Regions from separate parts of the Arthrobacter rhombi genome, predicted to be linked through region 1. Evidence: riboswitches for the same ligand, from Rfam matches in the RefSeq annotation. Region 1 holds a riboswitch; the other holds the start of a gene.
What was found. Region 1 has a riboswitch for S-adenosylmethionine ahead of ABD088_RS09805 (hypothetical protein). Riboswitches for the same ligand answer to the same signal wherever they lie in the genome.
Positions count from the first base shown of each region.

Region 2: another riboswitch for S-adenosylmethionine. It lies ahead of ABD088_RS01910 (O-acetylhomoserine aminocarboxypropyltransferase/cysteine synthase family protein); the one in region 1 lies ahead of ABD088_RS09805 (hypothetical protein).

Region 1 covers NZ_BAAAIV010000011.1:77,953-85,604, reverse strand. Annotated here, with positions in the region: gene ABD088_RS09810 (sodium:solute symporter family protein) at 103-1,632, shown strand; SAM riboswitch class IV at 1,788-1,898, shown strand; gene ABD088_RS09805 (hypothetical protein) at 1,910-2,194, shown strand; gene ABD088_RS09800 (VIT1/CCC1 transporter family protein) at 2,427-3,569, shown strand; gene ABD088_RS09795 (SRPBCC family protein) at 3,586-4,848, opposite strand; gene ABD088_RS09790 (LOG family protein) at 4,922-6,154, opposite strand; gene ABD088_RS09785 (DEAD/DEAH box helicase) at 6,233-7,652, shown strand, end outside.
Region 2 covers NZ_BAAAIV010000003.1:188,627-196,278, reverse strand. Annotated here, with positions in the region: gene ABD088_RS01935 (carbon-nitrogen hydrolase family protein) at 1-346, shown strand, start outside; gene ABD088_RS01930 (MFS transporter) at 336-1,688, opposite strand; gene ABD088_RS01925 (ArsR/SmtB family transcription factor) at 1,767-2,384, shown strand; gene ABD088_RS01920 (RidA family protein) at 2,397-2,804, opposite strand; gene ABD088_RS01915 (CoA-binding protein) at 2,897-3,409, opposite strand; gene ABD088_RS01910 (O-acetylhomoserine aminocarboxypropyltransferase/cysteine synthase family protein) at 3,406-4,785, opposite strand; SAM riboswitch class I at 4,882-4,975, opposite strand; gene ABD088_RS01905 (histidine phosphatase family protein) at 5,059-5,664, shown strand; gene ABD088_RS01900 (hypothetical protein) at 6,110-6,571, opposite strand; gene ABD088_RS01895 (hypothetical protein) at 6,704-6,928, shown strand; gene acs (acetate--CoA ligase) at 6,947-7,652, opposite strand, start outside.

The DNA.
Region 1 (7,652 bases):
CATAGGGCAATTGCTTTTGTTAGCCAGATCACTTTAGCCTAGTGCGCAACAGGTGTTTACTCCCAAGCACCCATTCCCGTGATCCCACTGAATAAGGTCCCCATGGAAATCATCAATATCGCGATCGTCGTCGCCTATCTGGCAGGCATGCTTGCCTTCGGCTGGTGGGGTAAATCGCGCACCAAGAACAGCAGCGACTATCTGGTCGCCGGCCGTCGACTCGGCCCGTTCCTCTACACCGGGACCATGGCAGCCGTCGTGCTCGGCGGCGCCTCCACCGTCGGCGGCGTGGGCCTGGGCTACAAGTTCGGGCTCTCCGGCGCCTGGCTGGTCATCGCCATCGGCATCGGCGTGCTGCTGCTGAGCCTGCTCTTCGCGCCGCGCCTGCAACGCCTGAAGATCTTCACCGTCTCGCAGATGCTGACCCTGCGCTACGGCTCGAAGAACGCCACCAACGCCTCGGCCATCGTCATGCTGGCCTACACGCTGATGCTGTGCGCCACCTCGACCGGCGCCTACGCCACGATCTTCGTCGTGCTCTTCGACTGGGAACGCTGGCTGGCCATCGCCGTCGGCGGCATCATCGTGCTGGTCTACTCGACCATCGGCGGCATGTGGTCCATCACGCTGGCCGACCAGGTGCAGTTCGTCATCAAGACCATCGGCGTGTTCGCCCTGATGCTTCCCTTCGCCCTCTCGGCAGCCGGCGGCTTCGACGGCATCTCCGCCGGGATCCCCGAGCGGGCCCGCGAATCGTTCTTCAGCTGGGACGGGATCGGCGCACAGACGATCATCACCTACTTCGTCGTCTACACCCTGGGACTGCTCATCGGCCAGGACATCTGGCAGCGCGTGTTCACCGCCAAGACCCCCACGGTCGCCCGCTGGGGCGGCTCGACCGCCGGCGTGTACTGCGTGCTCTACGGCATCGCCGGCGCGATCATCGGCATGTCTGCCCGCGTCGCCCTGCCGGACATCGACATCGAGAACCTGGGCAAGGACGTCGTCTACGCCGAGGTCGCCATGAACCTGCTGCCCGTGGCCATCGGCGGGATCGTGCTGGCCGCAGCCGTCGCGGCGATGATGTCCACCGCCTCCGGCGCCCTGATCGCCGCCGCCACGGTGGCCCGCAACGACGTCACCCCCTTCGTGGCCGGCTGGTTCGGCAAAAAGGTGGAGGTCAACACCGGGCGCAACCCCGAACACGACGTCGCCGCCAACCGCTACTGGGTGCTCGGCCTGGGTGTGGTGGCCATCGTGCTGGCGATCGTCGTCGACGACGTCGTGGCAGCCCTGACCATCGCCTACGACATCCTGGTCGGCGGGCTGCTGGTCTCCATCCTCGGCGGGCTGCTCTGGAAGCGCGGCAACGGTGTCGGCGCCGCGCTGTCGATGGCCGCCGGAACCATCGTCACCCTGACCACGATGATCGTGCTGGAAATCGGATCCGACGAGAAGTTCGGCGGCGTCTACGCCAACGAGCCGATCTACTACGGGCTGGCCTCCTCCCTGGTGGTCTACCTGGTGGTCAGCCTGCTGACCCCGGCCACCCGGCCCGAGGTCAGCAGCCATTGGGCCGATCGGGTTTCGGGGCGCGTCGACGTCGAAGGGGTTCCCGCCGAACAGCGCTAGCCGCCACGCACCGCCGTCGTCCCCCGACGCCGATCCGCAGAGCAAAACCCGCCGGTGATGACCGGCGGGTTTTGCCGTACCAGCACTGGGATGCCCGGGAATGGCGTCCATCACAGCTTGGGTGGCGCGTCCATCCACGTTAGGCTGGCAAAAAGCTTCATGAGACGCGGGCAACAGCTCCGACTACCCGCGCACCAACCCCAGGTTCGCGGGTGGTTCGGATGAGGAAGCGGCCCGCGCGACAACGTGTCGGGTAAGAACGCACGAAAGGAAATCCGTGACGCACAGCGTCTCCGTTCTTCCCATTTTCGATTCAATGCTCGGCACCGTCTGCCTCAACGTGGACGGCACCTGGGAACGGTTCATCGCCCCACATCCCCGGGATCTCGACCACGCCCTGGGCAACACGGCGGGCCGCCCCGAATGGGAGGCCGACTCCTGCGCACTGACCGTGCGCGTCCCCCGCGCCGGCCGGTCCGACGGCGAAGCGCAGGTGTTCTACCTCGAACGCCTCCCCGTCCGCGAGCACCGCGACGCAGACTCCGCTATGATGGTGGGCTGAAGGGGAGTAGTTCCAACCCCGTTCGCCAGGGCCCCTGGTCCTGGCGAACGATAGAGGATCTGTCGACATACTGATCGCCACGACGGCGGTCCGGCAATCCACCCGGTATCCATCCGGGCGAACGAGACCTTCGGCCCGCTGGTGGCGGTCCGAGGTCCTACGCATCCCCGTGAACCTTTGACCGGCGCCCCCGCCCTTGTGCGGGACCAACGAACCGATTGAAGGACGCCCGATGACACCGGATGCCCACCTGCCCGACTCCCCCGGCGGCGCCGACGCCCGCCCCGAACCCACCGCCGGCGACATCCGCCGCTGGCGCAAGTACCTGGCCGACGAACGCGCCGAGGGGGCCATCTACGGGGCCCTGGCCTCCCGCCGCCAGGGCGAGGAACGCGAGATCCTGCTCGGGCTGGCCACCGCCGAGAAACGCCACGAGGAACACTGGGCGAACCTGCTCGGGGAGCACGCCTCGAAGACGGTACAGCCCTCCCTGCGGCGGACCATGTTGCGTTTCATGGCCAAGAACTTCGGCTCGGTCTTCGTGCTGGCCCTGGCCCAACGGGCCGAGGGAGCCTCGCCCTACGAAGACGACGACGATGCCACCGCCCAGATGGCCGCCGATGAACTCGTGCACGAGGAAGTCGTCCGCGGCCTGGCTACCCGGGGTCGCAACCGGCTCTCCGGAAACTTCCGGGCAGCGGTCTTCGGCGCCAATGACGGCCTGGTCTCCAACCTGGCACTGGTCATGGGCATCGGGGCGACCGGCGTCTCCAGCGCATTGGTCCTCTTCTCCGGCATCGCCGGGCTGCTGGCCGGCGCCCTGTCGATGGCTGCCGGGGAGTATGTCTCCGTCCGTTCCCAGCGCGAGCTGCTGACCGCCTCGCAGCCCACCCAGGTCACCCTGGTGGCAGCACCGGATCTGGACCTGCAATCAAATGAGCTGGTGCTGGTCTACCGGGCGCGCGGGATGAGCCGAGAGGCCGCCGAACACCGTGCCGCCGAGCGCATGGGCAAGTACAGCTGCGACTGCGATCCGTCGCTGTCGCTGAACCCCGAGGTGCCCGCTGAGGAGACTGCGGACGAACACGAGGCACTGGGCTCGGCCTTCGGGGCCTCGTCGTCGAGCTTCTGCTTCTTCGCCTCCGGCGCCCTGATCCCGATCCTGCCGTACATCTTCGGCTTGAGCGGGCTGCCCGCGGTGATCGTCTCGCTGGTCCTGGTGGGCATCGCCCTCATGGCCACCGGTGGCGTCGTGGGGCTGCTGTCCGGCGCGTCACCGGCCAAACGCGGTCTGCGCCAGCTGGCCATCGGGCTCGGCGCAGCCGGTGTCACCTACGTGCTGGGCCTGCTCTTCGGCGGTTCGGTGGCGGGATAGGCCCCACCCCGGCGGCTCAGCTCGCGCGGCGCAACCGCCGGGCCGCTGCCGGGGGCAGACCAGTGCGCACCGGTTCGGGGGTTGTCCCCTGGTTCGGGGTGGATGTGGTCTCCTGCGGTGCCGGCCGCGGGTTCGGCTTGGCTACCGGCGGGGCCGCCGCAGGTTGCGGTTCCGGCCTCGGCGGCGCCTGCCGCCCGGCCTTGGCAGCGGCAATGGCCTCACGCGAGGGGCGTCGAGGTGCCGACTTCAACGGACCCGCCGTTCCGCCGATCGGCGGCACCGGCTCCACCGGGGTGTCCTCGGCCTGCTTGCGGGCCTTGGCCGCCCGGGCGGCCTCCACCTGTGCCGCCTTCTCCGCCCGCGCGCGCTCGGCGTCGGCGATCTTCTGTGCCTTGGCCCGCTCCACCTCGGCCGCCTGCTCCGCGCGCAACCGCTCCGCGGCGGCAATCTTCTCGGCCTTGGCCTGCTCGACGCGCGCAGCCTCCTCGGCTTTTTCGAGGCGCAGCCGCTCGGCTTCGGCCGCCTTTTCCGCCTTCGCACGTTCCTCTTGAGCCGCCCGCTCGGCCTTCTCCTGCTTGCGTGCTTCGCGTGCCTGACGCGCCAGGGCAGCCTTCTCGGCCCGCTCCGCACGGCGCGCCGCACGGGTTTCCTGCGTGTGGGCGGTCCGCTCCTCCTTGGCGGCCCGGGCCTCGGCGGCGGCCCGGTCCATCTGCGCGGCGCGCTCCACGCGGGCCAGCCTCTCGGCCTCCCGCTTCGCGGCCTGCGCGGGAGTCAGCTCAGAAGCCGAGGCCTTCTGCTTCGACGGGCCCACCGGTTCCGGGACAACCGGCCGCGGTGTCGCCGGATCAAAGTAGTCGGCCAGGCGGTCCAGGGTGTGCTCGAGGTCCACCGGGGTGTTGCGGGCGACCCCGCGCACCTTCAACGGCCACTGCCGCTTCAAGCGGGACGCATCCCAGGTCTTGCGGACGACGGTGCCGCGGGGTGCGGGCAGCAGTTCATAGCGCCAGCGGTGCCCCTGCGGGTCGCGCCAGGCAATGCACTGTGCCTCGTCGAACTCCTCGACGATGTTGCGGATCCGGTGCCCCCGGCCCACATGGCGCTCGGGACCGAATTCCGCGCCAACGTCCAACCGCGCAGGGTCATCCCCCCGCGTGTGCTTCGAGGCATCGGTCCCGTCGATGAGCTGGTGCTTCGACGGGTCGGCAAGCAGTTCGAAGATGGCACCGGGAGGTGCCTGGACCAGGCGTTGCCGGGTCACGACGAAGGGGTTCGAGTCCATGTCGCCAGCGTACCCAGCAGACCTGCAGATCGGCTGGACGTGGCCGGTCGCCGCGCGAATCGTTACCTATATTTCATGCGCTTCGCGGCGGCCGATTCGCCAGCAGGGTGACCGCCTCGTCGATGTCGTCGACCAGATGGATGGAATCGGCCATATCCCGCCCCTCGGCGAGCGCGCGCAACAACAGCCAGGCCGGCAGGTCGTGGGTCCAGTGGCGTCGTCCAACCAGGATCATCGGCGTCTGCACCGCGGCGCTGCCGTAGTAGTTCTCGCAGGCGTCCTGGAAGATCTCCTGTACCGTTCCGGCCGCCCCGGGCAACACCACCAGTCCCCCGGTGCAGGCGGTGAGCAGCCTGTCCTCGCGGATGGAGTTGGCGAAATATTTCGCCACGTGGGTGGCGAAGACGTTGGGCGGTTCGTGGCCGTAGAACCAAGTGGGGATCCCCACGCTGGCCCTGCCGTGTGGGTGGCGTTCCAGCACGGCGAGCGCGGCGCGCGCCCACTCGGTGATGGAGGGCCTGAACGACGGCACCTGTTCCAGGGTGGCCACCGCGTCGCGGACCGTGGGCCCGTCCTCCCCCGACAGGTAGGCGCCCAGGTTGGCGGCCTCCATGGCGCCCGGTCCCCCGCCGGTGGCGACGGTGAAACCGGCCCGGGCCAGCCCCGCCCCCAAGCGCAGCGCCGCGGCATAGCCGGCTGACCCGCGTTCGGCTGCGTGGCCGCCCATCACCCCCACCACACCCCGGCTGCCGTGCCCCGGTCCCGGGGCACCGTCGTCGTTCCCGCCGTCGTTCCCGTCGTCGTTCCCGGTGACGCGGTCGGTGTCCCGGTCCTCCGGCGCGGCCAGCAGCTGGCCCAGGGCGCTGCCGATGGCGTGGTCATGCAAGGTGGTGGCCAGCGCCGCATCGAGGGTGCCGCGTCCTGTCGCGGACCGCCGGGTCCACGCGTAGATGCGGGCGTCGGGGGTCTGCTCATAGGGGGCCTCGCCCAGCCCGGAGTACAGCTCCGCTGCCGTGTAGAGGCCGCCGCGGTACGGGTCGAACGGCAGGCCCAGCAGTTCCGGGAAGATCAGGGCGCCGCGCCGGCGCAGTCCCTCGATCGATCCGGCCGGCAGTTCGCACCCCAGGAACACCGCCCCGGTCACCATGGAGTCCTCCAGGATGCGGCCGCGCCCGCGCAGGTCCACCGACTGCAGGTGCCAGCCGGTCATCTGCGCGGCTCCGCCGGGGGTGTGGGCGTCGAACTGTTCCAGCGTGTCGATATCCAGCTCGTGGGGCGGGGACTGCATGGACGGTGTCGACTTCATGTCGAACACCCTACGGCGTGCCACCACCGGCGGCATCCCGGTTCGTCGGCGGGGCCCGGAACATGAAATGATCAGAGGATGACCGAATCCGCATTCCCGCTCGTCGATGCCCGCGAGGTCCTCCGCGTGGTCGGCGGTGCAGCCTTCACCCGCGGGAAGGGCTACGCCAACGCCGAACACGTGCTGGATATGGGCTTCCGGGCCGAGGATTCCACGCTGACCGCCCGCGTGTCCGGCTCCGAGCCAGAGCCCTACGAGACCACCGTGGTCCTGCGCGATGCGAAGGGGGCCTGGGCCGTCGGCGAGACGTGGTGCAGCTGCCCGGTCGGCACGGCCTGCAAGCATGCAGCGGCCGTCTTGATCTACTCCAACACCCTGCACCTGCGCGCCCAGCGCGTGTTCTTCGAGAACACGGCCGCCCCGGCGAAGGTCCCCGCCTGGCAGGACACGCTCAACACGCTCATCAACGCCGGCAGCCGCACCGCCACCGCGACCACGGGCGCCACCCACCGCGGGCACGGTGGCACCGAACGCCACCATGTGCAGCCCATGGCCCTGCAGTTCGAACTCCAGGACACCACCCAGGTGGCCCACCGGCAGTGGGCGCCGGGCTCCGGGGTGGGACACCAGCGCGCCTCCAGCCACCGCTGGCGCCTCGGCGTGCGCCCCATGGTCCTCTCCGGCAAGGGCCGCTGGATCCGCGGGAACCTGCGCTGGAACACCATCAGCTTCAAGACCTACGGGTTGAACCTGGACGAGGAGCAGCACCGCTGGTTCTGCCAATTCGTCCCGCTCTACCGCGCCAACGGGCAGCTCTACTTCGGCGAGGACAACGACTGGCTCTACCTGGACGAGTTCTCCTCCCCGCTGCTGTGGTCGCTGCTGCGCGAGACCGCCTCCCTGGGCATCCGCCTCATCGGCCCGCACGCCGACACCGAGATCCGGCTGGCCGACGCCGCCACCGTCGGGCTCTCCGCCGGACGCGGGGGGCACGACGACGGGGCCTTGGGCCTGGTGCCCACGCTCACCCTGGAGGGCGGGGACCTGGCTCTGGGTCCCGACACCCCGGTCGGGGCGATCGGCACCCATGGCGTCTATGCTGCCCGGGCCGACGGCGATCTGGTGGTCCTGGCCCCCACCGCCGAACGGCTCAGCGCCGCCGAGGTGGCCCTGCTGCACCACCCGGACCCCGTCGTCGTCCCGGCGGACGACATCGAGGACTTCCTCACCAGCGTCTACCCGCGGTTGGGGCGCCGGCTGGCCGTGAGCGCCCACGACGACTCCGTCGAGCTGCCGGCGATCCTGCCACCGAAGCTGGTCCTGTCCGTCACCTATCCCGGTGGAGACGCCGTGGAGCTCGCCTGGGACTTCGACTACGGGCACGGCCCCGTCGACGCCGACCTGCGCGACACCGACGCCGAATCCGCGCTCGAGGAAGCGGCACTGACCGCGCTGGCCGATTCCAGCGCCCTCGCCGGCCGCGCCCTGGTCCCCCGCA
Region 2 (7,652 bases), on a different contig from region 1:
CATCCGCTTCCCCGAAATGGCCCGCCGCCTCGCCGTGGCCGGAGCCGACGTGGTCCTCGTCGCAGCCGCCTGGTTCAAGGGCGACTTCAAGATCGACCACTGGGAGACACTGCTCAAGGCACGGGCCGTGGAGAACACGGTCTGGGTCGCCGCCGCGGGCACCAGCTCGACGAACACGGTGGGGCACTCGGCCATCCTGGACCCGATGGGCATCCCGGTGGACTTCCTCGACGACGAGACCGAGGCGCTGGTCACCGTCGACGTCACCCGCCGCAGGATCGACGAGGTCCGCGAATTCCTGCCCGTGCTGGCCAATCGGCGGATCGGCACCGACGTCAGCGCCTGAGCGCTGCCTCGCGGGCGTTGTCCGCCGCGTGTTCTTCCCAGCCGGGTGAGGCGGGGATGGCCAACAGCCGACGGCTCGCAAAGGCCAGGATGACGGCAACGGCGCAGATGCCCGCGCACAGGGCCAACACTCCCGACCACCCCCATGCCGCGTAGCCGAAGCCGGCGACCAGGGGGGCCAACGGGATGGCGCCCATGGCCAGCAGGTCCAGCGCGCTGTTGGCCCGGCCCAGCAAATGCGTGGGCACCGCGACCGTGAAGTAGCCCAGCAACGAGGCATTGATGGCCGGGGCGGCGAACATGCTGGCCCCCAACACGGCGCACACCGCCGGAATCGAGTGGACGAACGGCAGGGCGGCCACCGCTGCGGTACACACCGCCAGCCCGACGGCGCCGAGCCATCCGGTGGACACGCGGCGCACCAGGGGAGGGGCCAGCACTGCGCCGGCAAGCATCCCGGCCCCGACCGACGCGGTCGCCAGGCCGATGGTGGCCGGCGATTCGCCCCGCTGCTGCAGGCCGAAGACGACGGCGGTGATGGAGGCATTCATGCCGAGGTTCACGATGGTGGAGATGGCCATGACGCCGCGCAGTTCCGGGCGGTGCAACAGCCAGGAGAAGCCCTCCCACGCCTCGCGCAGGTAGCCGGTGCGGCCGGCAGCGGCAGCCGCGTCGTGCTCCGGGACATCGCACAGTGGACGCAGGTCGGCACGGATGCGCAGGACCGTGAACAGGCCCATCAGGTTCAGCACAGCTGTTGCGGCGAACGGCACGGCATGGCCGATGACCATCAGGACGCCGCCGACCGGACCTCCGGCGAGGCTGACGACGGCGTCGCGACCCTGGTTGGCTGCCATGGCCGAGCCGACGGCGCGGGGCTCGACGACGGACTTCAACGCCGCGTTGGGCACGCCGTCGAACAAGCCGCTGCGCACGTTCATCAGCAGGTTCAACACGGTCAGCAGCCAGAAGCCGAGCAGTCCGGCCAGTTGGAAGGCGGCCAGCGCGCTCGCCACGGCGACTCCGGTGGCGGTGCCCAGCAGGATGAGCCGGCGGCGGTCGTGCCGGTCGGCCAGGACGCCTCCCGGAAGAGTGGCCACGACGCGGCCGACCTGGCCGATGGCCGCGATGATCCCGGCCTGGGCGGGGTCGCCGGTGACGTAGAGGGCGAGCAGCGGGACGGCGAAGTTGTGCAGGGCACGTCCGAGTCCCGTGGACGTGTCGGTGGCCAGCCACCACCGGTAGTCGCGGTTGCGCCACAACGCCGGAGGACGGCCGGATTCCACGGTGGCGGCCACGGGGGTGGATGCATCGGCCGGGGAATCGGGCTGGAGTGGTTCCATGCGTCGAGCGTAGATCCGCACAAGAAATTGCGCAAGAGAAGTTGCGCAATTTATGCGGCGGGTTTGTAGACTGTCAGCATGGACACCGATCGCCAGCCGCCGCGTGCGCCGGAACCCGAACCCCGGGTCATGACCTCACCCATGCTCAAGGCGATGGCGCACCCCTTGCGCCGGCGGATCGTGGCCGTGCTCGGTGCCCAGGAATACGCCCGCGCCACCGACCTGGCCCGACAGCTGGGCGTGGCCGCCAATACCCTGAGCTTCCATTTGCGCACGTTGGCCGAGGCGGGGTTCGTCCAGGAGGCCCCCGAATTCGCCCGCGACCGGCGTGACCGGGTGTGGAAGGGGGCGGTCCAGTCCTATCGGGTGGGTTCGCCCGAGACCCCGATCGGGCCGGAGGACGAAGCCCCGCTGGCTGCCTACCTGGACCAGTTGACACGCGACCAGCAGGAAATGGTCGCCAAGGTGACCGCCTGGGCTCCGGGCTTTGCCACCGGCCGTGAAACGGAGGCGAAAGCGGACCTCAGCCTGGGGACGTTGCGGCTGACCCCGGACGAGGCGGACCGCTTGTTCACCGAAGTCTGCGCGGTGCTGGACCGTGCCCGGTCGCTGCACCACGAGCCGTCGCCTTCCGACGAGGCCGACGGTGTGCGGGCCTGGGATTACACGTTCATGGCCGCGCGCGAGGACCTGTAGGGCGCTCGCCGGTCAGTCGATGACTGCGGCGACGGCCTCGATTTCCACCAGCTGGTCCTCGTGGCCCAGGACCGTGACACCGAGCAACGTGCTGGGCACGTCGTGCTCGCCAAAGGCCCCGCGGATGACTTCCCACGCGGCGACCAGGTCCGCTCGGCGGGCCGAGGCCACCAAAACGCGGGTGCTGATGACGTCGTGCAGCCCGGCTCCGGCGGCTTCGAGGGCACCGGTCAGGGTCGCGATGCAGGCAGCTGCCTGGCCGGCATAGTCCTCGACCGCCAGCGTGCCCCCTTCGGTATCGAGGGGGCAGGCTCCTGCCAGGAAGACGAGTCGGGCCTCCGGTGGGGCCGTGGCAGCGTAGGCGTAGTCGACGGCGTCTGACAGGCCCGGGGCGCGGATGAGCTGGACGGCTGAGGGCATGGCACCAGTATGTCCGGTCCGGCCGGAGGCGCCAACGGCCCGCCCTCCCGCACCGGGGAGGCGGGCCGCCGTCGTTGCTTGAAAGCCTGGAGCTAGGCGAGCACCTGCCGCTTGGAGGAGACCACGCCGGTGTTGAAGCCTGCCAGGTGCAGCCCCCCGTGGAAGCGCGCATGCTCGATCTTCACGCACCGGTCCATGATGGCGTGCATGCCGTACGACTCGGCCAGCTGTGCCGCCTCCTCGTTCCAGATGCCCAGCTGCAACCAGACGGTCTTCGCGCCGGCCTGGTGGGCCTCCTCGACGATGCCGGGGGTGTCCTCCGCCTTGCGGAAGACCTCCACCAGATCCGGAGCCACCGGCAGATCGGCCAGCGATGCGTGGACCGGGTGGCCCAGGATCTCGGCGCCCTTGGCCGCCAGGATCGGGTTGATGAAGTACAGGTCGTACTTCGTGGAGCTGTTCAGGTACGTGGCCACGAAGTAGGAGGCCCGCGCCGTCTTGTCGGACGCGCCCACGATCGCGATCGACTTCGTGGACCGCAGGATGTTCAGGCGTTCGGGGGCGGAAGGCCCCACCCAGCCGCGCTGTGCGGTGTCGGCGCTCATTTGCCCGCTCCGATCTGCTCGCCGGCACCTGCCGGGACCGCGCAGGCTGCACCGTCTTCAGTCGATGCGTCTGCGGTTGTGGTGGCGGGGTCCTGCTGGGAGGCGGTCAGCGCCTGGTCCAGGTCCCAGATGATGTCCTCGATGTCCTCGAGCCCCACGGAGAGGCGGATCAGGTCCTCCGGCACGCCGGCTGCGGCGAGCTGGTCGGCGGACAGCTGCTGGTGGGTGGTCGATCCCGGGTGCAGGACCAGGGTGCGGGCATCGCCGATGTTGGCCAGGTGGCTGGCCAGCTGCAACGCCTCGATGAAGCGTCCGCCAGCCTCGCGGCCTCCCGCAACGCCGAAGCTGAAGACCGAGCCGACGCCATCGGGCAGCAGCTCCTTCGCGCGATCGTGCTGCGGGTGGGAGGGCAGGGCAGCGTAGTTCACGTACGTCACGCGCGGGTCCGTCTCGAGCCATTCGGCGACCGTGAGGGCGTTGGAGAGGTGGGCGTCCATGCGCTGGGGCAGCGTCTCGACCCCCTGCAGCAGCTGGAAGGCGGACTGCGCGGACAGCGAGGGCCCGATGTCACGTAGCTGCTCGGAACGCAGCTTGGTGAGGAACCCGTACTCGCCGAAGTTCCCCCACCAGGACACATTGCCGTAGGAGGGGACCGGTTCGGTCATGGTGGGGAACTTGCCGTTGCCCCAGTTGAACCTGCCGGATTCGACGACGACGCCGCCCAGGGTGGTGCCGTGGCCACCGAGGAACTTGGTGGCCGAGTGGATGACGATGTCCGCCCCGTGCTCGATGGGCCGCAGGATGTAGGGCGGGGTGAGCGTGGAATCCACGATCAGCGGGATGCCCGCCTCGTGGGCCACGGCGGCCAGGCCCTTCAGGTCCGCCAGGTCCCCGGAGGGGTTGGCCACGATCTCGGTGTAGAGGGCCTTGGTTTCCGGGCGGATCTCGGCGGCGAAGTCTGCCGCCTCGTTGCTGTCCACGAAGGTGGTCTCGACCCCGAAGCGGCGCAGCGTCACGTCGAGCTGGGTGATGGTGCCGCCGTAGAGCTTGGAGGAGGCCACGATGTGGTCCCCGGCCTGGGTCAGCGCGGCGAAGGTGATGAATTCGGCGGCCATGCCCGAGGCGGTGGCCACCGCGCCGATCCCGCCTTCCAGCGAGGCGATGCGTTCCTCGAAGGCGGCAACGGTGGGGTTGCCGATCCGGGAGTAGATGTTGCCGTACTTCTGCAGGGCGAACAGGTTGGCGGCGTCGTCGGTGTCCTTGAACACGAACGAGGTCGACTGGTAGATCGGCACGGCACGGGCGCCATGCTCGGCATCGGGGGTGCCCCCGGCATGCAGGGCGCGCGTACGGAATCCGAACTGGTGATCCGACATCTAGGCGTTGGCTCCTTCGAGGTTGGTTTCCGGCTGCTGCCGATCCCTGCCATGGTGTGGTCCGCCGGGGGAACCGTGCAACCGGTGTCCGGCTGCGCTCCATCGCCTCTGGCGTTAGCACCGCGCCGGTGGATTCCGGTGGTTGCTGCGGCGTCAACAAGCCAGATCTCTCGGCCGCTCGGGATGGTCTCCTCCATGGTCGCAAACCCGGGGCCGTCAGCAAAGAATGTTGCGCAGCGTGGCAGTCCGCCGCCGGTCGATAGGCTGGGGGGCATGGGAACACGCATCGCATTGGTCCGCCATGGGGAAACCGACTGGAACGCCGAGCGGCGCCTCCAGGGCCAGACCGACATCCCCTTGAACGCCGCCGGGCGCGACCAGGCACGGGCTGCGGCCCGGGAGCTGGAACGCCTGGGGCACGACGGCGGTGCCTGGGAAGCGCTGGTCTCCTCGCCGTTGGGGCGGGCCGTTGAAACGGCGGCCATCATCGGCGGGCAGCTGGGGCTGGAGGCCATCGCGCCGGTGGAGGGCCTGCAGGAACGCCACTACGGTGACGGCGAGGGCCGCATTGTCGCGGGGCTGGACCGAGCCGAACTGGATGCGTTGCTGGCCACCGCCGAGCCGGAGGCCGAGGTGGTCGCCCGGGCGCAGACGGCACTTCGCGATGTCACCGCCGCGCACCCGGACGCCAACATCGTGGTCGTCGCCCACGGCACCCTGATCCGCCTGGTGGTCGGTTCGCTGCTCGGCGTGGAGCACCCGCGGGTGCTCAACGGCGAGGTCGTGGAGATCGACGCCGACCTGCTGGCGGCCCCGGCCGACCAAGTCATCGACCACCTGCGCACCGAACGCACCCAAGAATCCACACTCAACGCCTGAGTTGGCCCGCGCGGAATGCGTGGCCGAACTGCACCGCCGCCTCCAGGACTCCCGGCGTACCGACGACGCTCAGGAGTCACGTAGCGAGTCCGTGGATGAGGCGCGGGTCAGGACCATGGCCAAGCCTATGACAGGAACGGTAAGGCCCTGGCGGACTCCAAAGGGCGCCAGCCCGCAGCAAACAAGGCAGAGGGCAAGCCGGCCAACGAACAAATGCAGTCGCTGGCCGCGAAGCTGCGCGCGGCTGAACGATTGGAAGAGGAGAGCCGCCGTCGCGACATGGACCCGCCGGCCCCGGGCCGCGAGCGTGGCCCCCGGCGCGGGCGATATCCCGCAAAAAGGCGATGGCCACCGGTTGAGCCCTCGACCTATGGGCGAGATCAGCCGGTGGCCATGTTCCACAAAGCAGGTGATTGCAGACTTTCTCAGTACAGCGAGATCCGCCCTAAGGTTTTTGCGTGAGACGGCGAGCAAACGCGCTCACCGCGACCGCGATGAGCAACGCGGCCCCGAGCATTGATCCGATGAAGATCCAATCCGGCCCCAGTGGTCGTGGAACTGCATAATCATCGACTAGAGCCCCCCACGGTAGCTGAATGACAACAGTCGATACGAGCGCCAGGGAAAGGGTTCCAAGGAAGACATTCGTCTTGGCCCAGGTCGATTCCGCGGCGTCGGCCATGAGGCCGCCGACCATGCAGGCGGCTCCCATGAGGATCAACCAGACCTGACTGGCGCCAAGAACCATCGCTGCTGCCGCCGGAGTGACGTCGGGCCAGATGAGACCACCACCGAGCGGTCGGACTATAGACAACACGACCAGGGAGACCACAAGGTAAAGACCGGCTGCTCCGCTGGTCAAGACCCCGGACTGACCCAGACTAAAATCCTTCTTTACCAATTGCATGCTTTTGCTACTGCCCTCGCGTCCTTCTTCTTGATGGCGTGTTTCACTGCGGCAAGGATCTCCGTCTTCCGCCAGGACGGCTTGCTCTTCCGGGAGCTTTCCAAATCTATCTTGAAAGTTCCAAACAAGCCGGTGACGTGGCAATCCCATTGCTGGCGCATGGTGGCGATCTTCATGGACCGGGGGTGGTGTTCCACCAAGTCCTTGCGCCGGAACCCGCTGCTGCGGGCCCTGCGCGCCGTCGCCGGCTTCTACCGCGTGAACTGGCGGCGGGCCGCCGCCCAGGAATACGAGTACGTCAGGCTCCGCGACGAGGCCGTCCGGAAGTATCCGGCCGCCTCGGGCGGCCGGATGTGACCGGCGTCCGGTCCCGGCCTACGCCGGAGTGCAGATCCGCTGCAGTTCCGGGATGCAGGGTTCGTTCTGCAGGCTGGTCGTGTCGCCGAGCGCCGTTCGCTCGAACAGCTGGGTCAGCAGCCGGCGCATGATCTTCCCCGACCGTGTCTTGGGCACGTCGGGGACGAACACGATGTCCCGCGGCTTGGCGATCGGGCCGATCTGCGTGGCCACGTGTGACCGCAATTCCGCCGCCGCTGCGAGCTGTTCCGGCGTCGATCCGGCAGCCGTGCCCGCACCGATGAGCGAACGGTCATGGGGGACGACGAACGCTGTGGCCGCCTGTCCGGTCTTCGCGTCGGTGGTGGGGCAGACGCCCGCCTCGACGACGGAAGGGTGGGAGACGAGCGCGGATTCGATCTCGATCGTGGAGAGCAGGTGCCCGGAGACATTGAGTGCATCGTCGGTGCGGCCCAGGATCCAGGTGTCGCCGTCGTCGTCGTACTTGGCGCCGTCGCCGGCGAGGAACCAGCCCTGGGTCGCGTACTTCTCCCAGTAGGACGTGAAGTAGCGTTCCGGATTGCCCCAGACGGTGCGGGCCATGGCCGGGCCGGTGGAGGTGAGCACGATGTTGCCCTGCACCTGGGCAGGGACCCGGGCGCCGCCGTCGTCCACGATGTCCGTGGAGACGCCGGGCAGGGCGCGGGTGCCGCAGCCGGGTTTGAAGACGGTGTCGGACGGGCGG